DNA from 4 places in the Duffyella gerundensis genome. Region 1 is predicted to be linked to each of the others. Evidence: predicted binding sites of a transcription regulator. Region 1 holds the regulator's gene; each other region holds the start of a gene.
The links. The regulator LexA, encoded in region 1, represses DNA repair genes until DNA is damaged. The targets are predictions, from matches to a motif close to TNCTGTATGTACATACAGNA.
Positions count from the first base shown of each region.

Region 2: EM595_RS06360 (DNA translocase FtsK 4TM domain-containing protein) is a predicted target of LexA. The motif match lies at 5,271-5,290, and genes of this name have one in related genera.
Region 3: dinB (DNA polymerase IV) is a predicted target of LexA. The motif match lies at 4,066-4,085, and genes of this name have one in related genera.
Region 4: EM595_RS08205 (metal-dependent hydrolase) is a predicted target of LexA. The motif match lies at 5,310-5,329, and genes of this name have one in related genera.

Region 1 covers NZ_LN907827.1:3,449,014-3,456,511, reverse strand. The annotation lists gene malM (maltose operon protein MalM) at 1-563, shown strand, start outside; gene ubiC (chorismate lyase) at 708-1,232, shown strand; gene ubiA (4-hydroxybenzoate octaprenyltransferase) at 1,255-2,121, shown strand; gene plsB (glycerol-3-phosphate 1-O-acyltransferase PlsB) at 2,267-4,690, opposite strand; gene EM595_RS15815 (diacylglycerol kinase) at 4,819-5,202, shown strand; gene lexA (transcriptional repressor LexA) at 5,294-5,908, shown strand; gene dinF (MATE family efflux transporter DinF) at 6,040-7,362, shown strand.
Region 2 covers NZ_LN907827.1:1,379,886-1,387,383, reverse strand. The annotation lists gene EM595_RS06370 (replication-associated recombination protein A) at 1-835, opposite strand, end outside; gene lolA (outer membrane lipoprotein periplasmic chaperone LolA) at 843-1,454, opposite strand; gene EM595_RS06360 (DNA translocase FtsK 4TM domain-containing protein) at 1,634-5,206, opposite strand; gene lrp (leucine-responsive transcriptional regulator Lrp) at 5,329-5,823, opposite strand; gene trxB (thioredoxin-disulfide reductase) at 6,345-7,313, shown strand; gene cydD (heme ABC transporter permease/ATP-binding protein CydD) at 7,447-7,498, shown strand, end outside.
Region 3 covers NZ_LN907827.1:973,066-980,563, reverse strand. The annotation lists gene EM595_RS04395 (ABC transporter permease) at 1-695, shown strand, start outside; gene EM595_RS04390 (sugar ABC transporter substrate-binding protein) at 723-1,787, shown strand; gene EM595_RS21035 (hypothetical protein) at 2,124-2,345, shown strand; gene dinB (DNA polymerase IV) at 2,996-4,051, opposite strand; gene dpaA (peptidoglycan meso-diaminopimelic acid protein amidase) at 4,303-5,055, shown strand; gene EM595_RS04375 (class II glutamine amidotransferase) at 5,026-5,793, opposite strand; gene lpcA (D-sedoheptulose 7-phosphate isomerase) at 5,832-6,410, opposite strand; gene fadE (acyl-CoA dehydrogenase FadE) at 6,723-7,498, shown strand, end outside.
Region 4 covers NZ_LN907827.1:1,770,354-1,777,851, forward strand. The annotation lists gene osmE (osmotically-inducible lipoprotein OsmE) at 1-62, shown strand, start outside; gene EM595_RS08190 (DUF6515 family protein) at 112-486, opposite strand; gene katE (catalase HPII) at 661-2,925, opposite strand; gene EM595_RS08200 (L-cystine transporter) at 3,134-4,525, opposite strand; gene EM595_RS08205 (metal-dependent hydrolase) at 4,696-5,289, opposite strand; gene kduD (2-dehydro-3-deoxy-D-gluconate 5-dehydrogenase KduD) at 5,404-6,165, opposite strand; gene kduI (5-dehydro-4-deoxy-D-glucuronate isomerase) at 6,197-7,033, opposite strand; gene hxpB (hexitol phosphatase HxpB) at 7,205-7,498, opposite strand, start outside.

The sequences.
Region 1 (7,498 bases):
TCTTCCCGAGCAGCTATTTCAGCTACCAGAAGCCGGGATTATCCTCAGGTAACCGCCTGGAAGGCACCATGAAGCTGACGCCGGTGCCGGGACAGCAGAAAATCTACCTGCTGATCTACACCACTACGCGCGATCTGGCGCAGACTTCAACCATGATCAACCCGGCCAAGCTCTATGCCGAAGGGGCCAATAACGCTATTCCTGACGTGCCGGACATCACCGTGCGTCACACCTCAACCGGCACGCTGAACCTCAAGGTGAAAAGCGAGCAGAACAGCGGCAACATTATGATTGGCCGTCTGTTTGGCAATAACGATCCTAAGCCGGTTAGCGTAGGCCAGCAGCCCGCCGCCCAGCCGATGACGCCAGCACCGGCACCAGCCCCGGCTGCCAAAGCGGAGCCGATGCTGAACGACACCGAAAGCTATTTTAACAACGGCATCCGTCAGGCAGTCAAAGCGGGTGATATCGATAAGGCGCTGAAGCTGATGAACGAGGCTGAGCGTCTTGGTTCCTCCTCAGCGCGCGCAACCTTTGTCAGCAGCGTGAAAGGCAAGGGATAACATCCCCGCGTTGCTGAGTTGGCAACAGTTGGTGCGCTTCTGGCGCACCTTTTTTACCCCTCCGGCAGCAATTTTTCTCTGGTGGCGTGTTCTGTCACATCCTCTGCGCTACACTGTGTCTCCTCTTTTTTACGGAGATGCCGTATGTCGGATCACGCGCTCCAACGTTTACGTGCGCTAACCTGGTTACCCTCTTCCTCGCCCGAGCTGAGTGCGTCTTTGCTTGACTGGCTGATGGAAGAAGACTCCATGACCCGTCGTTTTGAACGCCATTGCCAGCAGGTCACCGTGCAACCGGTACGCGAAGGGTTTATCACCGCCGCCGAAGCCGGGGAAGAGGCGGCGATGCTGCCTGCGGATGCGCGCTTCTGGTTACGCGAAATTATCCTCTATGGCGACAATCAGCCGTGGCTGGCTGGCCGCACACTGGTGCCGGAAAGCACATTGAGCGGCCCGGAAATGTTGCTGCAAACGCTGGGCACGCGCCCACTTGGACGTTATCTTTTCTCCTCGTCGACTTTAACCCGTGATTTTATTGAGCCAGGCCAGGTCGACGGACTGTGGGGAAGACGTTCACGACTGCGCTTATCCGGTAAGCCGCTGCTGTTAACCGAGCTGTTTTTGCCCGCGTCGCCGCTTTATGGCGATCATCAACAGGGAAATGATTAGGTTGGAAAAGACGTTGCCAAAGATGAGTAAAATGCAGGCGTACTGCCGCCTGATGCGTATTGATAAACCAATTGGCGCACTGCTGCTGCTCTGGCCGACGCTATGGGCGCTCTGGCTGGCGCAGGTTACCGTGCCGCCGGCGCAGGTGCTGATTGTGTTTGTGCTGGGTGTGTTCTTTATGCGTGCGGCGGGCTGTGTGATCAACGATTATGCCGATCGCAAAATCGATGGCCATGTGAAGCGCACGCAGTCGCGTCCATTGGCCAGCGGTGCGGTCAGCGAGAAAGAGGCCAAATGGCTGTTTGTCATCCTCGGCCTGATCTCGTTTGCGCTGGTGTTAACCATGAACCTGATGACCATTCTGTTGTCGCTTGGTGGACTGGCGCTGGCGTGGATCTATCCGTTTATGAAGCGCTATACCCATCTGCCTCAGGTGGTGCTGGGGGCGGCCTTTGGCTGGTCGATTCCGATGGCATGGGCGGCGGTGAGCGAATCGGTTCCGCTGGTGTGTTGGCTGCTATTTTTTGCCAATCTGGCGTGGACGGTGGCTTACGATACGCAATATGCCATGGTCGATCGTGACGATGACCTGAAGATCGGCGTTAAATCGACGGCAATCCTCTTTGGCCGTTTCGACAAGCTGATCATCGGCCTGCTTCAGCTGTTGACGCTGGGACTGCTGGTGGTGGTTGGACTGATGCTGCAACTCAACGCGTGGTTTTACTGGTCGTTGCTGGCGGCGGCAGCGCTGTTTGTTTATCAACAGCGGCTGATTGCCTTTCGCGAGCGCGACGCCTGCTTCCGTGGCTTCCTGAACAATAATTATGTAGGCCTGGTGATTTTTCTCGGCATCGCGCTTAATGCGCCGCCGTTTATCGATCTGTTCTAACGCTGTTCAGCGATAAAAAAAGAGCGGGCCACAAACGGCCCGCTCTTTTTTTGTCATGCTGATTGGCGGCTGGGTGCTGGGTGCTGATCACCGCAAGCCATCATGGCAACACGTGACAACAAAAGGTCACAGGTCGCCGCATGGCCTAATTGTGGGCCACAGCATTCTCAATGGTCATCCGCACATCGTTGGTAACCAGATCGGCAAGAATCATGTAGGTCTGATGCGTCTGTTCAATCTGCGCATCGCCGCTGTCGCTGATATAGCCCTCATCACGCAGCGTCAGCACCAGCGTTGAAAACACCGCTTTATCAAAGAACTCCGGCGCGTTGATGCCATGCAGCACCGACAGGCGCTGTGCCAGCGTGCGGCTCTCTTTCTCCAGCGAACCGCGGTTAATGGCCGGGTTAGCGCTGAGAATTGAGAACGTAATGGCATAACGCTGCAGGGTTTCACGTACGCCCGCTGCCAGCAGCTGTAAGGTACGGAAACGGCCCGCGCTGAGGCGAATGGCATCCTCTTCCAGAATAATCAGCCCCTGCCGCGCCATTTCAGCGCAGAGATCCTGCACCACCGGCGCCAGCTCATCCTGTTCCCAGCGCAGGAAAAGCTCGGTTTTCAACATCGGGTAGATAAGCTGGATTTGACGCAGCAGTTCCTGGCGCGTCAGATGCTGATGCTGCTGAATAATCGCGGCAATCAGCGCAGGCATGACCAGCATGTGATGCACATTGTTGCGGTAATAGGTCATCAACACCGCCTGCTCACGCGGCAGAATGATGATGTCGCCAATGTTATCCTGCTCGATCTCAAACTTATTCATGCTCAGCGCATGGGCCAGCAGCTCGTCAGGCGTCATCGGCGGCACGGTTGAGTCAGTTGAGTAAGGCACGTTACGCAACAGCTGGGTATAGCAGTCGAGCTGTTCAAGCAGCTGTTCGCGGGTCAGTGAGCGCTGACGCGACGCCAGCAGCGCGGTAACGCACAGGTTCATCGCATTCGCGGCACCGGCGTTGTTGATGCGCACCATGACCTTCTGGGCAATATCGTTCACGGTTGGCGTCAGCCAGCTTGGACGTTGCGCTTCGATCGGATCGATAGAATCGCGCCATTCCGGTACCTGATTGTTGAGATAGGTGATCAACGGCAGCGGTTCACCAAAGTTCACGTAGCCCTGGCCGAGATTGCGCAGCTTGCGCAGGCCCTGCAGCATCTGCATAAAGCCTTCTTTCTCTTTTGCCGCACCGCGCAGTTCTTTGGCGTAGGTGCCCACTTCGATAACGTGCTCATAGCCGATATAGATAGGCACCAGCGTGATAGGGCGGTTGCCGCCGCGCAGCATCGCCTGAATGGTCATCGCCAGCGTGCCGGTTTTGGGATCGAGCAATCTGCCGGTGCGTGAGCGTCCGCCCTCGACAAAATATTCTACCGAGTAGCCGCGGGTAAACAGCTCGCCCAGATATTCACGGAATACCGTGGCGTAGAGCTTATTGCCCTTAAAGGTACGACGAATAAAGAAAGCGCCCAGGCGACGGAAAATCGGCCCGGCTGGCCAGAAATTAAGATTGATGCCTGCGGCGATATGCGGCGGCACCAGTCCCTGATGATAAAGCACATAGGAGAGCAGCAGATAATCCATGTGACTGCGATGGCAGGGCACATATACGATTTCATGGCCATCCTGCGCCAGCTGGCGCACGCGTTCGCCGCCGTTAACGTTGATGCCCTGATAAAGTTTGCTCCACGTCCAGCCCATCACGCGGTCGGTTACCCGAATCGCTTCATAGGAGAAGTTAGCGGCAATCTCTTCCATCAGCTCAATGGCATTTTGCTGCGCTTTTTCATGAGAGACTTTTTTGCTGCGCGCTTCATCTTCAACCGCTTTGGCTATCGCTTTCGACTGCAGCAGCTTGTTGAAGAGATCCTGACGGGCAGGCAGGCTTGGACCCACTGCCGCATGACGCTGGCGAGCAAAATGAATGCGTGCCAGCCGCGCCAGTTTTTGCGCAATGCGCTTGTCAGTGCCGTGCTCGGTCGCCATGCGGCGTAACGAGACCATTGGCGAAAAACGCACAAAGCTGTCGCGGCCCAGCCAGGAGACGGCAAAGAATTTCTGTACGCCGTTAAGATCGCGCAGATGGGGACGGGGTTCGCCCTGAATTTCCCGGCCTGGCGCACGGCCAAACATCACCGACACCGGCACCATCTGCACATCAAGGTGCGGATTGCTGCGGTGCAGGTCGAGATAATCATGGAATATTTTAACGGATTGCACACTGGGCGCGTAATAGGGGAAAACGCGCGGGCCGTCATAGATAAAGACGTGCCGTGGTAGCAACATGCCGTCAATTTCCAGCGGTTCCAGCGGATCGGGCAGATCCTGCTTGCGACACTGCGTGCGTAATGCCAGCAGGTCAGCCTTTGAATCATAGGGTAATACATACATAATAGGACGCGATGTATCCAACCCTAATTCAGCCACAGGCTCGGCAGGAATAGCCTTGCTTTTCACCAGAAATGAAAGCGGTACGTTCAACAACTTATAGTAAAGGTTACGCCAACCTGACATAGACAACATGAAGCCTCTTGTTAGCAAAGCGCCGCAAGCATAGCAGAAAGCGCAGCGAAGATCTGTGGTGTTGCAATTCGTGCGCCACCCTGACATTGACGTTAATTATTTAAAAGGGTTCCACCGGCATGGCAAATAACATTACCGGAATCAAACGTATCGTGAATGCGGCAGGCTATTCATGGAAAGGCATCAAGGCCGCATGGCAACACGAAGCGGCTTTTCGTCAGGAAGCCGTTGCGGGTCTGATTGCGATCGCCATCGCCTGTTCGCTGGAGGTCGATGCCATCACGCGCGTCCTGCTCATTGGGTCGGTTATGCTGGTGATCATTGTTGAAATTCTAAATAGCGCCATTGAATCCGTAGTGGATCGTATTGGCAGCGAATTTCATGCGCTTTCAGGTCGGGCGAAAGACATGGGTTCCGCGGCCGTGCTGCTAACGATTTTACTGGCTGTTTTTATTTGGGTAATGCTGCTTTGGCCTCATTTGCGCAATGTTTTCCAAAATTAGTTAAATAGCTATTTTTTACACAATTATAAGTTTGCAAGCAGGATATACCTGTATATACTCACAGCGACTGTATAAACAACCAGGGGGCGAAATGAAAGCATTAACAGCACGGCAGCAGCAGGTCTATGACCTGATTCGCGACCATATCAATCAAAGTGGTATGCCACCAACGCGTGCTGAAATTGCGTCCCAGCTTGGGTTTCGTTCGCCGAATGCGGCTGAAGAGCATTTGAAAGCATTAGCGCGTAAAGGCGTGATTGAAATTATCTCTGGCGCCTCGCGCGGCATTCGGTTGCTGATGGAAGAAGAGAGCAGCGAAGGCCTGCCATTGATTGGTCGGGTTGCCGCGGGCGAGCCGATTATGGCGCAGGAGCACATCGAAGGGCGTTATCAGCTTGATCCTAACCTGTTCAAGCCAAGCGCGGATTTCCTGCTGCGCGTGACCGGCATGTCGATGAAAGATATTGGGATTATGGATGGCGATCTGTTAGCCGTGCATAAAACTCAGGATGTGCGTAATGGCCAGGTGGTCGTGGCGCGCATTGATGATGAAGTGACCGTGAAACGTTTGAAGAAACAGGGCAACACCGTACAGCTGCTGCCAGAAAACAACGATTTTCAGCCTATCGTTATCGATCTGAGAGAACAAACGCTCACGATTGAAGGGCTGGCCGTTGGCGTTATTCGTAACGGCCAATGGTCCTGATTCTGACTCTCAGAATCCGTTAACGCGATTACAGTCATAATGATGCGGCCATGCAGTAATGCGGCCGCATCTGCGCGCTCATTACCCTTTCGCTTTTTTGTCTGCTGCGCCCATGGATGATAAACACGTCAATGCGCTTTTTTACCGCAACTGATAAAAACCTCTGGCGGCTCGCTCTGCCAATGATCCTCTCTAATATCACCGTGCCGCTGCTGGGTTTGGTGGATACCGCCGTTATTGGCCATCTCGATAGCCCGATCTTTCTCGGCGGCGTTGCGGTTGGCACCACGCTAACCAGCTTTGTCTTTATGCTGCTGCTCTTTTTGCGGATGAGCACCACCGGTCTGACCGCTCAGGCGTATGGTGCCAGTGATAAACCGGCACTGGCGCGCGCGTTGGTACAGCCGTTGCTGATGGCGCTGGTTGCCGGCATTATTCTGGTCCTGCTGCGCGAGCCGATTACCCATGTTGCCATGCAAATTGTCGGCGGTGACCCTGCGGTGCAGCAGCAGGCGGCGCTGTTTATGCATATCCGCTGGCTGAGTGCGCCCGCGATGCTGGCCAATCTGGTTATCCTCGGCTGGCTGCTGGGCGTGCAATATGCACGTGCGCCGGTGATCCTGTTGGTGGTGGGCAATCTGGTGAATATCCTGCTGGATCTGTGGCTAGTGCTCGGGCTGGATTACGGTGTGGCGGGAGCCGCAACGGCGACGGCCGTGGCTGAGTATCTTACCTTTCTGGTCGGGCTGGGTATGGTCTGGCACGTCGCCCGGCTGCGCGGTCTGCGCTGGCAATGGCTCAAAGCGGGCTGGCGCGGCGACATCAGCCGCTTGTTACGCCTGAATCGCGATATCCTGCTGCGTTCACTGCTGCTACAACTCTGCTTCGCCTCCCTGACTATTCTTGCTGCGCGGCTCGGCCCAGAAATCGTGGCAACTAACGCTATTTTGCTGATGTTCATCACTTTTACCGCCTACGCGCTCGATGGCTTTGCCTATGCGGTTGAGGCCTATTCCGGCGAAGCGTGTGGAGCCAGAGATAGCCGACAACTGATGGCGGTTTGGCAGGCATCCTGTCGGCAGGCTGGACTGGTAGCGTTGGTTTTCGCCGTTATTTATGCCCTCGCTGGCAATGCCATTATCAACATGCTGACGTCACTGGCATCCCTGCGCGAGTTGGCCGGACACTATCTTATCTGGCAGGTCGTTATGCCTCTGGCCGGAGTCTGGTGTTATCTATTGGACGGGATGTTTATCGGGGCGACGCGCGGTCGTGAGATGCGTAACAGCATGGCAGTCGCTGCTGCCGGTTATGGCCTGACGCTGTGCACATTGCCTTGGCTTGGCAACCACGGTTTATGGCTGGCGATGACCGTATTCCTGCTATTGCGTGGTGTCAGCCTGTGGCTAATCTGGCACAAACACTGGCAAAAAGGCAGCTGGATCCCTTCCTGAAATATTTTGACATATTTCAGCGGCATATATTAACTAACTGATTAAATGTCATTTTTTTCAGTCAGCTATTCATTACTCTGCGCAAAAAACCTTCCTTTACAAACCAAACGGCAAACTCACGGCTTTCAGCTACAAT
Region 2 (7,498 bases), 1.7 Mb from region 1:
CATACCAGTAGAGCGCCGCATCCGGTGCTGAACCGCGCACCGATTTATGTAGTGCAGAGATCAGATCGTAGAAACGGTCGCCTTTGTTATCAAAGCGCGCTGCGCGTTCGCCAGACACCTCATTGAGCAATGTCGGCGTCAGTTCACGCTCACCCAGCGTATTAAGCTCAGCCATATCTGACATCATTTCCAGCGTGTTTAAGGCACGCCGCGCATCGCCATTCACCAGTTCAGCAATCATGCGCCGGGTATTATCAGGCAGCACAATATCGCTATCGCCGTAACCACGGGTTTTGTCCCGCATCGCCTGATCCAGCACCTGTTCGATATCCTCTGTGGTTAACGACTTGAGCAGATAGACGCGCGCACGTGACAGCAGTGCGGAGTTGAGTTCAAAGGAGGGGTTTTCAGTGGTGGCACCGATAAACGTGATGGTGCCATCTTCGATATGCGGCAGGAAAGCGTCCTGCTGGCTCTTGTTAAAGCGATGTACTTCATCCACGAACAGGATGGTGCGCTGGCCGACCTGCTGGCTCTGGCGGGCACGTTCGATCGCTTCGCGAATCTCTTTGATGCCGGAGGTTACGGCTGAAATACGCTCCACGTTGGCACTGGCATAGTGGCCGATAATTTCTGCCAGCGTGGTTTTGCCGGTGCCAGGTGGCCCCCATAAAATCATTGAGTGCAGCTGGCCTGCTTCAATGGCGCGCGGCAGCGGTTTACCCGCAGCCAGCAAATGCTGCTGGCCGATATATTCGGCCAGCGTGGTTGGCCGCATACGCGCGGCCAAAGGTTGAAATTCGTTACTGGCAAAGTTCAGAGAGAGGTTGCCCACACTGGCCTCACTGTCGTTGGTCGTCCACCGTTACGCCTTTAGGCGGCGTAAAGGTAAATTTATCCGGGCTGATAGCACCGTTTTGCTGGCTCTTCAGCTCATAGTTGCTACGTTGACCATCCTGCTCAATTGCGCTGAACTGATTGATGGTGCCGCTGCGGGAAACGTTAATGGTGAACTGCTTGAGGTTTCCGGCATCGCTTTTTGGCGTCAGTGAAAATTGATCGCCCTGCTGTTTGATATTGTACTGCTTCCAGTCATTCGCCTGGTTGCGCGCAATCAGCATAAATGGCGTGTTGCTGGTCGCATCTTTCAGCCAGCTGGCACTAACCTGCTCAACAAACGGGTTGTAGAACCACAGCGATTTGCCATCAGAAATGATGATGCTTTCATCGGGGGCGGTCATATGCCAGTTAAACAGATTCGGTCGCTTAACCCACAGCTCGCCCTGACCGTCCTGCACGTTTGCTCCACTGCCGTCGGTGACTTTCTGCGTAAAGCTGGCGTGGAAACTGTTTACTTTATCAAGGCGCTGCTGGAGTTCGCTGGCACCGTCGGCCAATGCGCTGGCTGATGCAAATGCCGTGAGCACGCAGCAAGAAAGAAGAATCTTTTTCATTTAACGTTTCCTTATTGACCGTTTTTATCCTGTGACAACCGTCATAACCATAGCGTCTGGCCACAGAGCTGCACAGGAGAATTTCCCGAAAGCCTGTTCAGATATGGGGACAACGCTTGAAAAAACAATGGACCAGAGAGTCTGGTCCATTGTGAAAGCCTTAATGCAACGTGTGAGGTTTACATCTCATGAGGCGGTGGAGAAAGTACTTCGCGGTTACCGTTATGGCCTGGTGGCGAAACGATGCCCTGCACTTCCATCTGTTCAATGATACGAGCAGCACGGTTATAGCCAATGCGGAACTGGCGTTGCACACCTGAAATCGATGCACGCCGCTTCTCAACGATAAAGGCCACCGCCTGATCGAACAACGGATCCAACTCTTCATCGCCTTCCAGTCCCAGACTGCCCGCTTCGCTTTCACTGCCCGCGGTGATGCTTTCGATGTACTGCGGACGACCACGTGCCTTCCAGTCACTGACTACCGCATGCACCTCTTCATCGCGCACAAAAGCGCCATGAACACGGATTGGCATCGATGAGTTAGGCGGCATGTAGAGCATATCGCCCATGCCTAATAGCGATTCTGCACCCGACTGATCGAGAATGGTACGCGAATCGATTTTGCTTGAGACGGTAAAAGCGATACGGGTCGGGATGTTTGCTTTGATCAAGCCGGTAATCACATCCACCGACGGACGCTGCGTAGCCAGTACTAAATGTATGCCAGCCGCACGCGCTTTTTGCGCCAGGCGTGCGATTAACTCTTCCACCTTTTTACCGACGGCCATCATCAAATCGGCGAACTCATCGACCAACACCACGATATAAGGCAGTTTTTCCAGCACTGGCGGCGTACTGTCCATGCTATCGCCGGGTTTCCAGAACGGATCGGGAATCGGCCTGCCCATCGCTTCGGCCTGCATCACTTTTTCATTGTAGCCAGCAAGGTTACGCACGCCGAGCGCCGACATCAGCTTATAGCGACGCTCCATCTCACCCACACTCCAGCGCAGCGCATTGGCGGCATCTTTCATGTCGGTAACCACTTCTGTTAACAGATGCGGAATGCCTTCGTAAACCGACAGCTCCAACATTTTCGGGTCGATCATGATGAAGCGCACTTCATCCGGCGTCGCTTTATACAGCATGCTGATGATCATGGTGTTAACGCCGACCGATTTACCCGAACCGGTGGTACCGGCAACCAACAGGTGCGGCATTTTTGCCAAATCGGCCACTACCGGTTGGCCTGCAATGTCTTTGCCCAGCACAACGGCCAGCGGCGAAGGATTGTCGCGGAAGGTGGCGCAATCCAGCACTTCACGCAGATAGACCGTCTGCCGCTTTTTGTTTGGTAGCTCAAGACCCACATAAGGTTTACCGGGAATCACCTCAACCACACGCACCGCAACTGCAGAAAGCGAACGCGCCAAATCGCGAGAGAGATTTGAGATACGCGCCGCTTTGACGCCTGGCGCCAGATCCAGCTCAAAGCGCGTGATAACCGGGCCCGGAGAAATGCCGACCACTTCCGCTTTAACACGGTAGTCAGCCAGACGAGCCTCAACCAACCGCGCCGTCTGCTCAAGTGCGAACATATCTACCGGTTCTTCTTCTTCAGGCGGTGCCGTCAATAACTCCAACACCGGCAATGGCGTTGACGGTTTCTCCATCGGTTGCTCATGACGCACCAGGAACGGATGAAACAGACTATCCTGCATGCTGTTTTTTTCCGGTGTTGGTGCAGCGGGTGCCACCGGCGCGGCGTAAGCGGGCTGGGCTGGCGGCTGTGCCACCGGCGGCTCGGGTGCGACATAACGCGGCACCGGTTCGGGAGCAAACACCGGTTCAGCATCATGCACTTCGGGCTGCACTGGCGGCTGTGCCACTGGCGGCTCAGGTGCGACATAACGTGGTACCGGTTCGGGTGCAAATACCGGTTCAGCATCATGCACTTTGGGCGGCGTTGGCGGCTCGTAACGCGGTGGCGTGTTAACCGGCTGCTGAGCGGACCACTGCGCTGACTGTTGCGGCAGCTCGACTTCAGGCGTGGCAGCGATGGTAAACAGCGGTTCACCGGGTCCGTCGTCGACCAGATCATCCATCGGCGAGAAATCAAACGCGGCGGCTGTATCGATAGAGAAAGCAGGCGCTGGCGTATCTGGCTGAGGCGGCTGATAACGCTGCTGCTGCTGATCGGCAAACTGGCGAGCCAGCGCTGCCTGTTCACGTGCTTCTTCTTCCTCTTTTTCAGCCTGGGGCTGATACTCTTCGCCGTAACGCTGTTGCTGTTGTTCTTGCCAGGCATCGCGCAGTTCCGCTTCCTGTGCCGCATTTTCTACGGCATCCGTGGTCGGTTCTGTAGATGGCTGACGTTGCTCTTCCTGTTTAGCTTTCTCTTCTGCCATGCGCTGTGACGGTAGCTTAATGCCATAGGAAGCGAGCTCGCGGCGCGTTGGCAGCTTAACCGGATTAGGCCGAGGAAGTTCAGGACCAATGCCCTGCTTGACCTGTGGATTAATCTCTTCGCTACTGCTGGCGCTAAATTCCGGCATAAAGGCATGGGCAGAAGCCTGGCTGGCGGCAAAACTCGCCGCCGCTACCGTAGCCGCAGCAGGAATCTGAGCGGGCTGTGAGGGTTGCGGTGAAGAGAAATCGAACGGTGAGGCTGGATCAGTGGTGCCGCGCCAGTTGCCCATAACAGGCTCATCCTCGTCAATCTGCCCTGCAGGGGCAGCATCTTCTGGGATATCGAAGTGATATAGCGGTGGCGTTTCTGACTCAGCCGCTGCGTAATGCGGTGCTGGCTGGCTGGCTGCTAAGGGCTGAGCAGGCGACGCAGGCGGTTGTTGCACCGGCGCGGTTGCCACTGGCTGAGGCTGAGACGCAGCAGCTGGCGGGACTGTTGGCGCAGCGGCCTCAACGGCGGCTGGTGCAGCAGGCGTTTTCGCTACCGGCGCAAACAGCGGATCGTCCAGCTCATCGTTATCGGTATTGTCGTCAGCTGCATGAGCGGAGAGTTTGCGTGGCGGAGCCAGCAGAATATCTTCATCATCTTCTGCAACGGGCGTTGCGCGCTGAATGACCGGCGCCTGCGGTTCATCTTCCTCATCCTGCCAGCGATCGTCATCACGCGAACGGTTACTGGCAAAGGTCAGTACGCCCATGACGACGCCGCCGATTTTTTCAGCGATAGTCAGCCACGACCAGCCGGTATAAAGGGTTAGACCCGCTGCCCAGATGCACAGCAGCGTCAGTGTGCCTGCTGCACCGTTGAACCACGGCGCCATAGCGTTACTTACCAAGCTACCAATTACGCCACCCGACGCAAAATACCAGATATCGTCAGCATTAAGCGCTGCCAGACCACAGGTGGTGATCACCAGCGCCAGCACGCCTATCAGACGTAATCCTACGGCAAAATAGTCGATGTAATCCTGGCGATCGCGCTGGCGAAAGGTAATCCAGCACAGGCCTAAAATCACCGGAGGAATGGCATACGCCATCACGCCAAAGATAAACAGCAAAGTATCAGCCAGCCATGCGCCTACGCCACCACCAAGGTTATGGATCGGTTCATGCCAGGCCGTTTGCGACCAGCTGGGATCGGAGGGATTAAAACTCACTAGTGCTATCATCAGATAAACAGCAAACAGCGCTACGATGATCAGCAAAGCTTCAAGCAGACGACGTCCGCTGCTAAGAGGCTGCAGGGAAACGTCTTTATCTTCTGTATATTCCTGGCTCAAGAGAACTCTCCAGGTGCCCGTAAATAGTGAAGGCAACAGCGCCGGGATAGGAGCCCGACGCTGAACCTGTATGAATTCACAGGAGTGTACCTAAACCCGTCAGGTTTTGCACCTGCCCTGTGTTACCGCGTTTTAATGACAAGGCGGTTGCTCTGTTTCACTTCTTCCATGACCACGTAGGTACGCGTGTCGTTGACACCCGGCAGACGCAGCAGGGTTTCGCCCAGCAGTTTACGGTAGGCGGACATATCTGGCACACGCGTTTTCAGCAGGTAGTCGAAATCACCTGAAACAAGATGACACTCTTGAGTTTCCTCAAGTTTTTGTACCGCGGCATTAAACTGTTCAAACACATCTGGCGCGCCGCGATTCAGAGTAATCTCAACGAAAACCAGCAGTGAGGCATCAAGATAGTGCGGGTTCAGCTGCGCGGTATAGCCAAGGATAAATCCCTGACGTTCCAGGCGACGAACACGCTCAAGGCATGGCGTTGGCGATAACCCCACACGCTTCGACAACTCGACGTTGGAAATGCGTCCATCTTTTTGCAGTTCATTAAGAATATTGCGGTCGATACGATCGAGATCTTTCCCGGGGCGTTTTTTATTATCTACCATTATTATTGTCTCTCTTCATTCCTTCCCTTTGCCTGCCACACCCTGCAACCATTCATTAGCGCAGAGTTTTCTTTGAAAGAGATAAGCCTGTGCCGATCAAAGCACCACCCGAAAAGCACGCACGTTGTCTGTCCACACCATGCTGCCTTTTTGATGTCAGGCTGAGTTTATTGGCTTAATTAGCTAAAACAGGATATTACGCCCGGCCGTTACCGTTAAACACACTCTGCTTCCTCCCTTGTTTTCGCAAAAGCGCAGCCGATTGTCAAAGTAAAACAACCAAAATCAGTACAAGATGCCAGATGGAGTGCTGCTTAACTGTTTTTAAATGGGTAATTTGCGGCAGGTGCACCAGCATCGGCCGTTTTTTGCCCCCTTTTAGCGCAGCAGGCGGAAATTTTCTGATTATCGGCTACACCACTTGCATCTATCGGTAACAAAATCGCACAAGCCTTTTTTTGCCTGCATAATTTGCCTACAATCCTTGGACATGTTGTATGCCGAATAGCAATGGGGAAGTCATGAGTACGGCCAAACACAGTAAGCTACTTATTTTGGGCTCAGGCCCGGCAGGCTATACCGCAGCAGTTTATGCTGCACGCGCCAATCTCAACCCGGTATTGATCACCGGCCTGGAAAAAGGCGGTCAGCTAACTACGACCACCGAAGTTGAAAACTGGCCAGGCGATCCAGAGCATTTGACCGGTCCTTTGCTGATGGAACGTATGCATGAGCATGCGGTAAAATTTAACACCGAAATTTTGTTCGATCATATTCACACCGTCGATCTGCAAAATCGCCCTTTCCGCTTAATCGGCGACAGCGGTGAATACACGGCCGATGCGCTGATCATTGCCACCGGCGCGTCAGCACGTTATCTCGGCCTGCCGAGTGAAGAAGCCTTTAAGGGCAAAGGCGTTTCCGCCTGCGCGACCTGCGACGGCTTTTTCTACCGTAACCAAAAGGTCGCGGTTGTCGGTGGCGGTAACACCGCGGTGGAAGAGGCACTTTATCTGGCGAATATCGCAGCGGAAGTACATCTTATTCACCGTCGTGACAGCTTCCGCGCCGAGAAAATCTTGATCGATCGTCTGATGGATAAAGTGAATAACGGCAATATCGTGCTGCACACTGACCGCGCGCTGGAAGAAGTGCTGGGCGATCAGATGGGCGTAACCGGTGTTCGTCTGCGTGGCAGCCTTGATGAGACGATTACGGAAGAGCTGGATGTGGCAGGCGTGTTCATCGCTATCGGTCACAGCCCAAATACCGCTATTTTTGCCGACCAGCTTGATCTGGAAAATGGCTACATTACCGTTCAGTCCGGTTTGCACGGTAACGCCACGCAGACCAGCATCCCAGGCGTTTTTGCCGCAGGTGATGTGATGGACCATACCTATCGCCAGGCTATCACTTCTGCCGGTACCGGCTGTATGGCTGCTCTGGATGCCGAGCGCTATCTGGATGGTCTGGTTAAAAACGATCGCTAAGTTGTTAATCACTCGATCTTAATTACCACAGGCGACGCTTATGCAGTCGCCTTTTTTATTGTCTCCGTGATACATTTTTCGTCATCCTGAGTGGCGCTTTCACGAGTGCCATCGCCTTTGTAGACGGTCAACGATGAATAAAACGCGTCAACAGTTTCTCAGCCACTGGCTGCGCCAGCAGCGTT
Region 3 (7,498 bases), 1.3 Mb from region 1:
GCACCACTGCGGCGATTGTGATTACCCTGCTGCTCTGCACGCTGGTTGGCTTGTTCAACGCCTTTCTGATTGTGGTATTGAAAATCCCCGACATGCTGGCGACGCTGGCGACGCTGTTTGTGATTCAGGGCGTGGCGATGACCTACAGTTTTGGCGGCTCGATCACCGAAAACATGGTGCTGCCGAGCGGCGATATGGCGGAAGGCACCATTCCCGCGGCCTTTGGCCTGCTCGGTCAGGTGCCGGTTATCGTGATTATCATGCTGGCGGTGACGCTGGTAGCTCAGCTGGCGCTCTCGCTGACCCGCCATGGCCGCCGCATGTATGCGCTGGGTGGCAACGCGGAAGCGGCACGGCTCTCCGGCATTCGCACTACCCGTTATCGCGTGCTTGCCTATGTGATCGCCTCGCTGCTGGCCGGGTTGGGCGGCATTTTGCTCGCCTCGCGCATCGGTTCGTCGCAGGTCAATGCGGGCAGCGGTTACCTGATGGATGCGGTCGCCGCGGCGTGGATCGGATTTTCGCTTGCCGGTTCCGGCAAACCCAACGCGCTCGGCACGCTGGTTGGCGCGGTGATTCTCGGCGTCTTACAAAATGGTCTGGTGATGCTTTCCGTTCCCTATTACGCCATGGACATTATTAAAGGGCTGGTGCTGGCGATAGCGCTGGCGATTACTTACATTCAGCGCCGCTAAGGCGTTCACAGACAGGGTAAAAAAATAATGAAAACCTTCCGCTGTTCACTGCTGGCGATGAGCCTGCTCGCCGCCGTTCCCGCCTTTGCCGATAGCACCGCTGCGGTGCCGGCAGCCATTGCCAACCATGACGGTCCGGTGCGCATTGCGGTGATCCGCAACCTCGGTTCAGACGATAACACCACGCAGTTTGTTGCCGGTGCTATCCAGCAGGGACGCAAGCTCGGCTTCAAGGTCAGCACTTTTTTAAGCAACGGTGATGATGCCCGCTTCCAGGACTTCGTGAACCAGGCGATCAGTCAGAAATATGATGGCATTGTGCTTTCCCACGGCAAGGCACCTTACGCCAGCGCGCTGGTAAAACGTATCGCCGATGCGGGCATCAAGGTGTCGGTGTTTGATACGCCGGTAGAGGGTACCCTGCCTGGCGTTACCGTCACCGCGCAGGATGACGCCTCACTCGCCTCGCTGTCGCTTAATCAGCTGGTTAAGGATTTCAACGGCAAAGCCAATATCGTCAAGCTGTGGGTCGCCGGTTTCCCACCGATGGAACGCCGCCAGGTGATCTATGAAAAGGTGTTAAAAGAGAATCCAGGCATTAAACAGCTGGAGTCGATTGGTGCGGTCTCCTCCGATGTACAGGGCGATACCGCCAACAAGATCGGTGCCATTCTGGCGAAGTATCCTAAAGGCCAGCTCGACGCGATTTGGGGCGCCTGGGATGCGTTCAGTCAGGGCGCTTACAAGGCGTTGCAGGAGAATGGCCGCACCGAGGTAAAGCTCTACAGTATCGACGTTTCTAACCAGGATTTGCAGCTGATGCGGCAGAAAGCGAGCCCGTGGAAGCAAACGGTCGCCGTGGACAGTAAGCTGATTGGGGCGATCAACATGCGGCTGGTCGCCAAAAAAATCGCCGGTGAAGCCACGCCCGCCACTTATCAGTTCAAGGCTAACGCCATTTCACAGGATCAGCTTAACGGCCAGCAGGGTGCGGTTAACGTCGCCACGCTGAATAAGATTATCCCCGGCTGGGGCGAGAGCACGGATTTTGTCTCGCCGTGGTTTGCGACGCTGGCGGCTCAAAATAAGTAGTGGCATTGCTGGCTGGCAATGGGGGCAGCTTCCTGTGGCCGGAAAGGCCGGTTTTTTGCCTGGCAGGCGGCGTTAAGGTCAATGTCTTAAGGTCAACGTCTTAAGGTCAACGTCTTAAGGTCAACGTCTTAAGGTCAACGGCCATTTCGTTCTGCCCTTCGGGCCGCCCGAGCAGGGGCGGCAGTCGCCCCGCCCCTGCACCCCGGCTATCCGGCAAACACAACCGCCCGCCGCAGGCGGGTACCCTCGTCAGTTCACATTTCTTCACGGACCGCTCGCGATTCGCTCCCCGCTCAGCGCTCCCTTGTCCCGCCATCCATGGCGGGACATCCTGAAATGTTCACCTCCTCAGCGGTGGTGATGCCTCCTCAACGTCAAAACCCAGGTCAAAACCAAAACACCAAAACACCAAAACACCAAAACACCAAAACACCAAAACACCAAAACATAAGACACTTCAAAAGCACTTCAAAAGCACTTCAAAAGCACTTCAAAAGCACTTCAAAAGCACTTCAAAAGCACTTCAAAAGCACTTCAGACTTGGGATACAAACCGTGAGTTATTGCACTGTTATATCTATATTGCCGTCTCGAGTGCTTCCAAATCAGGACTGGGACTGGAGTTGGATAGATATTCATTTTGGGGTTTGAGGTTTGAGGTTTGAGGTTTGAGGTTTGAGGTTTGGGATTTATTTAAGACTTTGCTTTTAATCTATTGGGTTTTGACCTGGGTTTTGACCTTGAGGAGGCATCACAAACGCCGAGGCAAAAGCGTTTTCCAGGGCGAGCCGCAGGGATGCGGCGAGAGGGCGCGCTGAGCAGGAGCGAATCGCGTCCGGTCCGTCAGGAAAAGGGTTTTGCTGAGGGTACCCGCTTTAGCGGGCGGTTGTGTTTGCCGGATAGCGCGGGTGCAGGGCCGGGGCGACTGCCGGCCCTGCTCGGGCTGCCTTCAGGCAGAACGAAATCGCCGTTGACCTGGCCTTTAAGCAGCCAGCCTGCAAGGCAGAACGAAATCGCCGTTGACCTGGCCTTTAAACAGCCAGCCTTCAGGCAAAACGAAATAGCCATTGACCTGGCCTTTAAACAGCCAGCCTGCAAGGCAGAACAAAATGGCCGTTGACCTTAAAGACGTTGACCTTAAAGCCTGCCGCCAGGCAAAATCCTCTGGCCTTTCCGGCCACAGGAAGCCGCCACGTTCCCGGCCTGGAATCAAATCTCTAATAACAGTTGTCGCTCCAGCTGCGGATCCATCAGCGTCACGTGCAGCCCCACCAGCCGGACGCCGCGACCAGCGCGGCGTTCATTCCAGGCTTCCTGCGCCACGGCGATCAAATCCTCTTTGTTTAACACCGGCCAGACGTGCTCCTGCGTGGTCTGCTGGAAATCGTTGAACTTCAGCTTCACGCCCTGCCGGGCGATATGGCCATCGGGACGGATTTGCGTCAGACGACGTTCCAGCTCCTGATAAAGAAAATCGATGATCTCCAGGCACGCTTCCCAGCTGTGAATATCTTCCGACAGCGTGCGCTCAACGCCCACCGATTTGCGCTCTCGCTCAACGATAACGCCGCGTTCATCGATACCGTGGCTGCGCTCCCACAACACGCGGCCAAATTTACCAAAACGCTTGAGCAGCAGCGCCACATCCGCCTTTTGCACGTCGCCACAGGTGATTAGCCCCAGTTCCTGCAACTTTTTGGCGGTGACCTTGCCCACGCCCGGAATCTTTTCCAGCGGCAGCGTCAGCAAAAACGGGTGCATTTGATCCGGCGTGATCACGAACTGGCCGTCAGGCTTGTTGAGATCGGAGGCGATCTTGGCGAGAAACTTGATCGGAGCGATGCCTGCCGAGGCGGTGAGATTCAACTCGCGTTCGATCGTCTGGCGGATCTCACGCGCGATCAGCGTGGCGGAGCCGTGGCAGTGCGGGCTGTCGGTCACATCGAGATAGGCTTCATCCAGCGACAGCGGTTCAATAAAGGTGGTGTAGCGGGAAAAAATTTCGCGGATAGCGGCCGACGCTTCTTTATAGGCGTCAAAGCGGCCAGGCAGCAGGCGCAGATGCGGACAGAGTTTCAACGCCGTCATGGTCGGCATTGCGCTGCGCACACCATATTTTCGTGCCGGATAGTTGGCGGTGCTGATCACGCCGCGCTGTACCCGACTACCACCAATGGCAATAGGAATATCACGCAGGCTGGGATCGTCACGCATCTCCACCGCAGCATAAAAGCAGTCCATATCGACATGAATGATTTTGCGCATAGCCCCTCCGCGAATACTGGACAAGTATACAGTCAGGAATTTTCATCGCAACTGGCACAAGGGCCGCTGTGTTACCGGTGAGACCCGGCCTCACCTTTAAAACATTTTTAATTGATTAATACCCAGGTCGCCATCTTGCTAAAAAAACAAACGATGATAATGTGGCGCAGCGATAGCGGATATTTCCGAGAATGCAAGTGACAGACGCCTTTCGGCGTTGCAGTTCAACCCTCTTTTTCAAAGGCAATACGATGGGCAAAATCGCATTACTGTTTGCGATGATTCTTTTGCCAGCGCTCAGCTGGGCAATGACACCTGAACCGGTTCAACCTCTGGCCCCGGTCAGCAAAGAATTAAAGAAACAACTTTTGGGCACCCCGGTTTATATCCAGATTTTTAAAGAAGAACGCACGCTGGAACTGTATGGCAAGATCGGCAATGAGTTTCGCCTGCTCGACAGCTATCGCATCTGTAACTTTTCCGGCGGATTAGGGCCGAAACGTCGCCAGGGCGATTTTAAAAGCCCGGAAGGATTTTACAGCGTTAAGCTCAACCAGCTGAAACCAGACAGCCGCTTTTACCGCGCAATCAATATTGGTTTTCCTAACCAGTACGATCGTGAGCAGGGTTACAACGGCAGCTATCTGATGATTCATGGTAACTGTGTGTCAGTGGGCTGTTACGCCATGACCGATGCCAAAATGGATGAGATTTTCAGCTTTGTGGATGCTGCCCTGCGCAACGGTCAGCCGGAAGTTGCCGTAAGCATCTATCCGTTTCGCATGACCGACAGCAACCTGCAGCGTCATCGCAATTCGGTATACGCCGCGTTCTGGAAGCAGCTACAGCCGGGTTACGCCTGGTTTGTGAAGTACCGCCAGCCGCCGCATGTCGCCGTCAATGCCGGACAATATGTGATGAACAACAGCAACAGCAGCGGCACTTTCCTGCCGGACAGCGAGGCGGCTTCCCGCTCATTCCTCGCGCTCACCCAGACAAAATAGCTGCCATTCACCTGGCGCGATGCGGTGCCAGGTTTCATTGCCGGTTAACGGCTGGGTTGCAATCACTGTGACCACGTCATTGGGCGTGGTCTGCTTCTGAAAGTCGATTTCCACATCCTGATCCAGCAGCTTCGCCTTACCAAACGGCGCCCGTCGCGTAATCCAGTAAAGATTGGTCGAACAGAACGCCATTAAATAACGGCCATCCGACAGCAGCATATTAAACACGCCCTTCTGCCGCAGTTCGCCTGCCAGCTCAGCGACATAGCGAAATACCGCCCGCCAGTTTCCCGGCGTGCGCGGATAGCGCGTTGCCAGCTGATGCAGAATCCAGCAAAACGCCTTTTCACTGTCGGTTTCACCCACTGGACGAAAGTTACCGGTTTCCAGCCCGCGATAGCCCTTTAACTGACCGTTATGCGCATAGGTCCAGTGTTTGCCCCACAGTTCACGAGTAAACGGATGGGTGTTTTCCAGCGAGACTTCGCCGCGATTAGCCTGGCGAATGTGGGCCACCACCGAACAGGATTTGATCGGATAATCCTGCACCAGCCGCGCAATCGGCGAGTTATAGCTGGGCTGCGGATCCTTGAAGGTCCGGCAGCCTTTGCCTTCGTAAAATGTGATTCCCCAGCCATCCTTATGCGGGCCGGTGCCGCCACCGCGCTGCACCAGACCGGTAAAACTGAAACAGATATCCGTGGGGACATTGGCGCTCATCCCGAGCAGTTCACACATAAGGGCCTCACATCGTGGTGATCAGCAACAGCAGCGAATTATTTCGCCATCTCTTTTTCGATCAGCAGCATCAGGATATGAATCACTTTGATGTGAATCTCCTGAATACGATCGGCATAGCCAAAATGCGGTACGCGGATTTCGATATCCGCCGTGCCAGCCATTTTGCCGCCATCTTTGCCGGTCAGGGTGATCACCTTCATGCCCTGCGCGCGGGCAGCGTCGATCGCTCTGATAATGTTGGCAGAATTGCCCGAGGTCGATAACCCCAGTAGCACATCGCCAGGCCGCCCTACCGCTTCAACATAACGCGAAAAAACATACTCATAGCCAAAATCATTGCTGACGCAGGAGAGATGGCTCACGTCAGAAATGGCGATGGCCGGATAGCCCGGGCGATCTTCGCGATAGCGACCGGTCAGCTCCTCGGCAAAATGCATGGCGTCACAATGCGAACCGCCGTTACCGCAGGAGAGCACTTTCCCACCCGCTTTGAAGGCGTCAGCCAGCAGCACCGCCGCCCGTTGAATGACATGAATATTGGCATCGTCGCTCAGAAATTTAGTCAGCGTTTCTGCTGCTTCGTTGAGTTCTGAACGAATAATATCCTGGTACATGTTGGGGTCCTTGGAATAAGAGAGGTCACACCGAGTTTACCGGAATGGCGAGGGAGCGGAAAGCGCCCGCCGTGGCACGGGTCACATTATAGCGGTGCGAAAATAACGTGGCGTACCGCCAGCCGTTTTTGTTGTTTCATTTGCCTGACAACCGCAAAAAATAGCGTCGCCATGCTGCCGCGAAAAAGATTCTGTGAGGCAAGTTGTAATTATTATGTAAACCGATTGATCGCCATGCCGCTCTGCACTACACCAGGATAATAACAACAGGTCAGACCTCTTACATCTTCCCCACAACCGGAGCGGTTCACTATGATGGTTCTCAGTATCATCGCAACGCTGATGCTCATCGGCGCGCTTTTTTATCATCGCGTATCACTGGCGGTGAGCAGCATGCTGCTAATTATCTGGTTCGGCGCCCTCGCGCTAGCCTCCTTCTGGTCGGCATGGCCGCTGGTGATTCTGGCGCTGGTGCTGATTCCGCTGAACATTCTGTCGATACGGCGCGCACTGTTTTCGAAACCGATGCTGCGCACGTTTCAAAAAGTGATGCCGCCGATGTCACGCACGGAAAAAGAGGCGATTGACGCGGGCACCACCTGGTGGGAAGGCGAGCTGTTTCGCGGCAAGCCCGACTGGCAAACCCTGCACGCCTATCCGCAGCCGCGCCTGACCGAAGCGGAACAGGCGTTTCTCGATGGGCCGGTAGAAGAAGCGTGTCGCATGGCCAACGATTTCCAGATTACCCATGAGATGGCTGACCTGCCGCCTGAACTGTGGGCCTATCTGAAGAAGCACCGTTTTTTCGCCATGATTATCAAAAAAGAGTATGGCGGCCTGGCGTTTTCCGCCTATGCACAATCCTGCGTGCTGCAAAAACTCTCCGGCGTCTCCGGCATTCTGGCGATCACCGTGGGCGTGCCTAATTCACTGGGTCCGGGCGAACTGTTGCAGCATTACGGCACGCAAAAACAGAAAGATCACTATCTGCCACGCCTGGCGCGCGGCGATGAAATCCCCTGCTTTGCCCTGACCAGCCCGGAAGCGGGTTCGGATGCCGGTGCCATCCCCGATGTCGGCGTGGTCTG
Region 4 (7,498 bases), 1.7 Mb from region 1:
TCATGAACTACGGCTTCCAGAGCTGTAAAGAGTACGATACCGATCCGCAGGCAAACATGTAATTGCCGGTTGATGAGAAAAAGGCCCGCTGATGCGGGCCTTTTTTTATGCCTACAGTCCCGGCGGCCGGGGCACCTCAAGGTACTCTCCCGCAATATCACGCTGATAGAAATGTCCTTCGCTAACGTAATAACGCTTGCCGTTGTAATCCAGCGCGCGGCGCGGTTCCTCTTGTGGCGGTTCCACCACCACGTAGCTGTCGTTCTGACGCTGGTAATAATTGCCGTTGAGCAAGTAGTAGGTCAGGCCGCCAATCAATACCGCCGTCGCCGCCTCTGGTAAAAAGCGCATGGCGCCATGCCCGCCGCCGTGCCCGTGTGGCGCGTCGTGCCAGCCGCCGCCGCGCCAGCCATCGCCCGGATGGGCAGAAGCGATAACCGGCGCCAGTAAAGTGAGCATAAGTAAGGAAACGATGCGTTTTTTCATGCGGTTTCTCCTGCGTTAACTCAACGCAGCATCGGCGCTCGCCAGGCTAAAGACAAGCAGAAAACCGGGCTTTTTGCCGCTGCTTACCACGCTTAACGTCTTCTTTACGCAGCGCTCACGATTGACGGCGGAATAAGGAGAAAAAGGGGCGCAGTGCGCCCCGAAGAGAGGAGGTTAAGCAGGAACGGACAGGGCTTTCTGACTGCGTGACCAGACCCGATGGGCGGCCATAGCGGTGAGAAAATCGCTCATCAGGGCGCCTTCCGCTTTCGCATCTTCCACCAAGCCTTCTTCCGCCTCATCGTCGCCGACGCTGAACTGCGCTTTAAAACGACGTGCGTCACCGCTCAGGCCAATCACCTTGAGGTGTTTATAGGCTTCCAACAGGAAGTAACGTGCATCGCCGCTGAGCAGCAGGGCATCAATGTTGCCATCCGGAACGATAACCGCATCAAAGGTCAGCGATGGCAGACCAGCAAAAGTGGCGTCAATCGGCAGGGCAGAGCCGTCATCGGCGCGTACCTGACCCATATGGGATGCCAGCAGTTTGGCATGCACGCCTTCCGCTTTCAGTGCCTGCAAAATGGCCAGTACGTCGGCTGCTTTCACGCCGTCGCTAATCAGTAGCGCAACCTGACGGCCTTTGATGCTGCCGCCCGGTTGAGCATACAGGCTCAGGCTTTCCGCTTTGCTCAGGCCATTAACCGGCTGTGGCGGCGTGGTGTTCAGCTGCTCATCGGTAAGCGCCAGGCCGAGGTTCTCCGCTACGCCGCTGGCCAGCTGCACATCAATACGCAGCAGATGATCGACGACCCGCTCGCGGATATAAGCGCGGCCCACTTTGCTCAGTTCAAACGAGAAGGCGCCAATAATGTGCTGCTGTTCAAACGGCAGCTGGCTGAGCCAGAACAGGCGCGGCTGCGAATAATATTCGCCAAAGGAGGGGCTGCGCTCGCGAACTTTATGCCCTTCAACGCGCTCCTGATAACTTTCGAAACCACCGCCTGACGGTGCCGGTGGCGTTTCGCGCGGCCAGTTATCGTTAATGGAGTTCGGCTCGTAGTTTGCCGGATTGGTATCGATATCCATCCGATGCATGCCCTGACGCTGGAAGTTGTGGTACGGGCAAACGGGACGGTTAATCGGGATTTCGTGGAAGTTAGGCCCACCGAGGCGGCTGATTTGCGTATCGGTGTAGGAGAACAGACGGCCCTGCAGCAGCGGATCGTTACTGAAATCCATACCGGGAACGATATGACCAGGGTGGAATGCTACCTGTTCCGTTTCGGCGAAAAAGTTATCCGGGTTACGGTTCAGCACCATTTTGCCCACCAGCTGCACCGGGACCAGCTCTTCCGGAATCAGTTTGGTGGCATCCAGCAGATCGAAATCAAACTTGAATTCATCCTCTTCCGGGATCAGCTGCAGGCCCAGTTCATATTCCGGGAAGTCGCCCGCTTCAATCGATTCCCACAAATCGCGACGGTGGAAGTCGGGATCGCGCCCGGTAAGCTTCTGCGACTCGTCCCACAGCAGTGAGGCTTTGCCCGCCACTGGCTTCCAGTGGAAACGCACAAAGGTCGCTTTGCCGTCGGCGTTAATCAGTCGGAAGGTGTGAATACCAAAGCCTTCCATGGTGCGATAGCTGCGCGGCAGGCCACGATCGGACATCGCCCACACTACGTTGTGCAGGGTTTCCGGCTGCAGCGAGACGTAATCCCAGAAGGTATCGTGCGCGCTCTGACCCTGAGGAATTTCGTTGTGCGGTTCCGGTTTTACCGCGTGCACGAAATCGGGAAACTTGTGCGCATCCTGAATAAAGAACACCGGTGTGTTGTTGCCTACCAAGTCGAATACACCTTCATCGGTGTAGAACTTGGTGGCGAAGCCACGAATATCGCGCACGGTATCCGCCGATCCGTTGCCGCCCTGGACGGTTGAGAAGCGCACGAAAACCGGTGTAATTTTTTCAGGATCGCTGAGGAAGTCCGCTTTGGTGATCTCTTTCAGCGAAGAGTACGGCTGAAAGTAACCGTGTGCCGCGGAGCCGCGAGCATGCACGATACGCTCAGGAATGCGCTCGTGGTCAAAATGGGTGATCTTTTCCCGCAGGATAAAATCTTCCAGCAGCGTGGGTCCACGCGTACCGGCACGCAGCGAGTTTTGGTCGTTGGCAATACGCGTGCCCTGATTGGTGGTTAATGGCGCATCGGTGCCATTTTTACGATTAGGCTCAAGCTGATCGAGTTTTGCGTTGTGTGTATCCGGTGCTTTCAGGCTGCCAGGCGCGGTGGGTTCTTTGCCCGGAGGCGTGGGCTGCGCGGAGGGCTGATGTGAACCATCGGCCGGCGCCAGCGAATCGCGTGCGGGCTGAACGGAATCGGTACCGGTAAACGGCGCGGTATGAGTGAGTTCTTTTTTATGGGTTTCTTTCGACATGACGCATTGCTCCTGTGGATGTCGCGTTAGGCTTCATTAACTATAGAACAGCCTCCTTAATACGCTGACAAACATCAGGGAATTGCGATAATCCTCGGCCGATGGCGCAAGGTCGGTGCTGAAATAGCGCCAGTGCAGGGTAATTCAATGATTTACAGATAAAAAAAAGCCGGCTTTCACCGGCTTTATGCTGACTGCCTAACGCGCGTTAACGCTGCGCTAATTCCGGACGCTCGTCGCTTTCCAGCACGCGGCGGTCGGTCATACCTAACCAGCGGCTGGTCAGGGAACCCGCGGTCATTGAACCATTGACGTTCAGTGCCGTACGGCCCATGTCGATCAGTGGCTCAATCGAGATCAGTAGCGCCACCAGCGTCACCGGCAGGCCCATGGCGGGCAGGACGATCAGCGCGGCAAAAGTGGCCCCGCCGCCCACGCCAGCAACACCGGCTGAGCTCAGCGTGACAATACCGACCAGCGTGGCAATCCACAGCGGATCAAACGGGTTGATGCCCACGGTTGGCGCCACCATAACTGCCAGCATGGTCGGGTAGAGACCCGCACAGCCGTTCTGACCAATAGTGGCACCGAACGAGGCGGAGAAGCTGGCGATTGACTCGGGCACGCCAAGACGGCGGGTTTGTGCTTCCACGCTCAGTGGAATAGTGGCGGCACTGGAACGGCTGGTAAACGCAAAGGTAATAACCGGCCAGACCTTGCGGAAGAAGCGCAGCGGATTGATTCCGTTGGCCGACAGCAGCAGGGCATGCACGCCAAACATAATCGCCAGGCCAAGATAGGAGGCGATTACAAAACTGCCCAGCTTCATGATGTCCTGCAGGTTAGACGTCCCAACCACTTTGGTCATCAGCGCCAGTACGCCGTACGGCGTTAGCTTCATGATCAGACGCACCAGCTTCATCACCCAGGATTGCAGCGTGTCGATCGCCTGCAGTACGCGCTCGCCTTTCTCTTTATCATCTTTCAGCAGATGCAGCGCCGCCACGCCGAGGAAGGCAGCAAAGATCACCACGCTGATGATAGAGGTTGGGTTGGCACCGGTTAAATCAGCAAACGGGTTTTTAGGGATAAACGACAGCAGCAGCTGCGGCACGGTGAGATCGGCCACTTTGCCCGCGTAGTTGGTCTGGATGGCGGCCAGCCGCGCGGTCTCTTTGGCACCCTGCACCAGGCCGGTAGCGTTGAGATCGAACAGGCCAGTCACCAGTACGCCTACCAGCGCTGAAATGGCGGTGGTCACCAGCAGCACGCCGATGGTCAGCACGCTGATTTTGCCCAGCGACGAGGCGTTGTGCAGACGCGCCACCGCGCTAAGAATTGAGACAAACACCAGCGGCATTACAATCATCTGCAGCAGCTGCACGTAACCGTTGCCAACAATGTTAAACCAGCTGATTGATTCGGTGATGACCGGATCGTTCTCGCCGTAAACGGCGTGCAGACCAAGACCAAATACCACGCCGATCACCAAACCGGTCAAAACCCGTTTGGAGAGGCTCCAGCTGTTACGACCGATTTTCGCCAGCAGCAGTAGCAGGGCGACGAAAATCACAATATTAAGAATGAGCGCTATGTTCATCCAGACTCTCCATTAATAACAATATTCCTGACAGAAATGACCGTATTCCCGTCAGGACAGGCGGTTTTATTCCGCCTCCCAGTGATAATGCCGCCATGTTAGCAGCAGGGCGAATTCATCCCTTATATCCAAAGGTTATTGTTTATAACGTAATGGTTTTTTCTGGCTGATTAATGACCAGGGACCTGCTTTATCAGTTGGTTAAAGCCGCTCTGCGCCTGATTGATAATCTGTGCGGTCCAGCCTTCAGCGCCGAACGGCAACGAGCCCGGCGGAAACCACAGCGCCAGTCCAACCAGCACATAGCAGAAAACGCGCTCCAGCTGATTGCCATTCTGACTACTGCGCAGCACCGGCAGGCGAAAACGCCAGCGGCACGGCCACAGCAGCGGAACGCCAGCTGGCGTCAGCATGTCCGCGAGAATATGGCTCAGATAGCCCAGCACCATGCCTTGCAGCACATCGGCAGGAATAATCCAGCCCTGAGGAATGTTGACCTGAAACAGCCACAGCCCGCCCAGCACGGCGAGCAGGCTATGGGTAAATCCACGGTGGCCAAAGATGCGGGCAATGGGATGCGATAACCAGCGCAGCCGCTGACCGAGCAGCGATCGTGGATGATCGATGTCGGGCAGCAGACAGGTCAGCAGCGTGGCCGAAATAATGTGCCACCAGTCACCCTGGGCCAGCACTGGCGTAAGTTCGGCGCGCTTGGCAAAAATGGCACTGGCAACGGCAAAAATGATGTGGCCTTCGGCCGTCATGGATAAATCCCTGGGTACATGGCTGTCAATGCATCCAGTATAGGGATTTATCCAGTAAAGTTGAATATGTGACGCTGTAACCAAAGATGAAAATCGTGTCGACCGGCGAAATTATCAGCGCGCCAGCCAGCCACCATCTACTGCCAGCGTATAACCCTGCACGTAGTCAGACGCGGACGAGGCAAGAAACACCACCGGCCCCATCATGTCGTCCGGCAAACCCCAGCGGCCGGCAGGAATGCGGCCAAGAATTTCCTGACTGCGGCCCTCGTCATCACGGATTTGCGCGGTATTGTTGGTCGCCATATAGCCTGGCGCAATGGCGTTGACGTTGATATTGTGCTTCGCCCACTCATTTGCCATCAGCCGCGTCAGGCCCATCACGGCACTTTTCGATGCGGTATACGACGGTACGCGAATGCCACCCTGGAAAGAGAGCATAGAGGCGATATTGATGATTTTGCCGCCGCCGCCCTGAGCGATAAACTGCTTTGCCACCGCTTGCGAGAGGAAAAACAGCGTTTTGCTGTTGATGTTCATCACATCGTCCCAGTCAGCTTCGGTGAAATTCAGCGCATCCTCGCGGCGAATGATTCCCGCGTTGTTAATCAGAATATCGATGCGGCCAAACGCTGAGACCGCCTGTTGCACCACATCCGGCACCACGCGGGTGTCAATCAGATCGGCGTCAATGCCATGAAAGGCGCGGCCGGTTGCTTCAACCAGTGCCTGCGTATCGTCCGGCCCGGAGCGGTTAACGCCAATAATGTCGCAGCCTGCCTGGGCCAGACCGATTGCCATGCCCTGGCCTAAGCCGGTATTACAGCCGGTGATCAGCGCGACTTTCCCTTCCAGATTAAATGCATTCAGTATCATGCTTACGCTCTCTTAAATGTGGATGCTGCGCCTAGCGCAAATCACCGATCTGAACCGGATCCATGTCATCAAATACCTGGTTTTCGCCGACCATACCCCAGATAAAGGTGTACCTTTTGGTGCCGACACCGGCGTGAATCGACCAGCTTGGCGAAATGACCGCCTGTTCGTTATGCACCAGCAGATGACGCGTCTCCTGCGGCTGGCCCATCATGTGAAAAACCGCGGTCTCTTCATCCATGTCGAAATAGAAATAGACTTCCATGCGCCGCTCATGGGTGTGGCACGGCATGGTGTTCCACAGGCTGCCTTCTTCCAGGCGTGTTAATCCCATGGTCAGCTGACAGGTGGGCAACACATCGGGAACGATGAATTTATTAATGGTGCGGCGGTTGCTGGTGGCGGCATCGCCGAGGGTGGTGGAAGAGGCCTCGGCAAGCGTGATTTTCTTGTCGGGCCAGGTGCGGTGCGCCGGGGCGCTGTTGTAATAAAACTTGGCCGGACGGGCGGCATCATTGCTGCTGAAGATCACCGATTGTCTGCCCATGCCGACGTAAAGCGCTTCCTGGTTGCCGATCTCCCACTGCGTACCGTCAACATCGATCACGCCAGGACCGCCGACGTTAATGACGCCCAGTTCGCGGCGCTCCAGAAAATAGCTGACGCCAAGCTGTTTACCCACTTCGCTGCCGATGGTCACGCTTTGCGTAACCGGCATAATGCCGCCGATGATAATGCGATCGGTATGGCTGTAGGTCATGGTGTAGGTATCGGCGGTGAACAGCGTCTCAATCAGAAATTCGCGGCGCAGTGCGGCAGTGTCGAGCTGCTTTGCATGGTCGCTGTGGATACTTTGACGGACTTGCATATCAGACCTCGTGCGATGAAAGGCGAAAGAACCGTGAAGCAATCGCGGTGTACCCGAGGAATAATAGGCATCCTGAGATGCTAATTCAATAAAAATGAAACGCTGTTTTATTTGTTTTGGAGGCGAGATCAAAGTTTATCAGGCTGCGCGCAGGCAGCCTGTTTATCGTACTTAGCCGCGCAGGTGAAGTGCAGTGAGTTCAGCCAGCGACCTGAGCTGCACATGAGCAACATGCCAGCGAGCATCGTCACGGTTTTCGGCGGCTGGCACCACGATTGAGCGCATGCGGGCGGCGCGCGTGGCGATCATGCCGTTGAAAGAGTCTTCGAGCGTCACGCAGTTCAGCGGGTCGACGCCCAGTTTAGCGGCCGCATCAAGATAGACCTGAGGATGGGGCTTGCTGTAAGGCAACATCTCGGCCGAGGCCAGTGCTGAAAAATAGTGCCTGAGGTTGAACATCTCCAG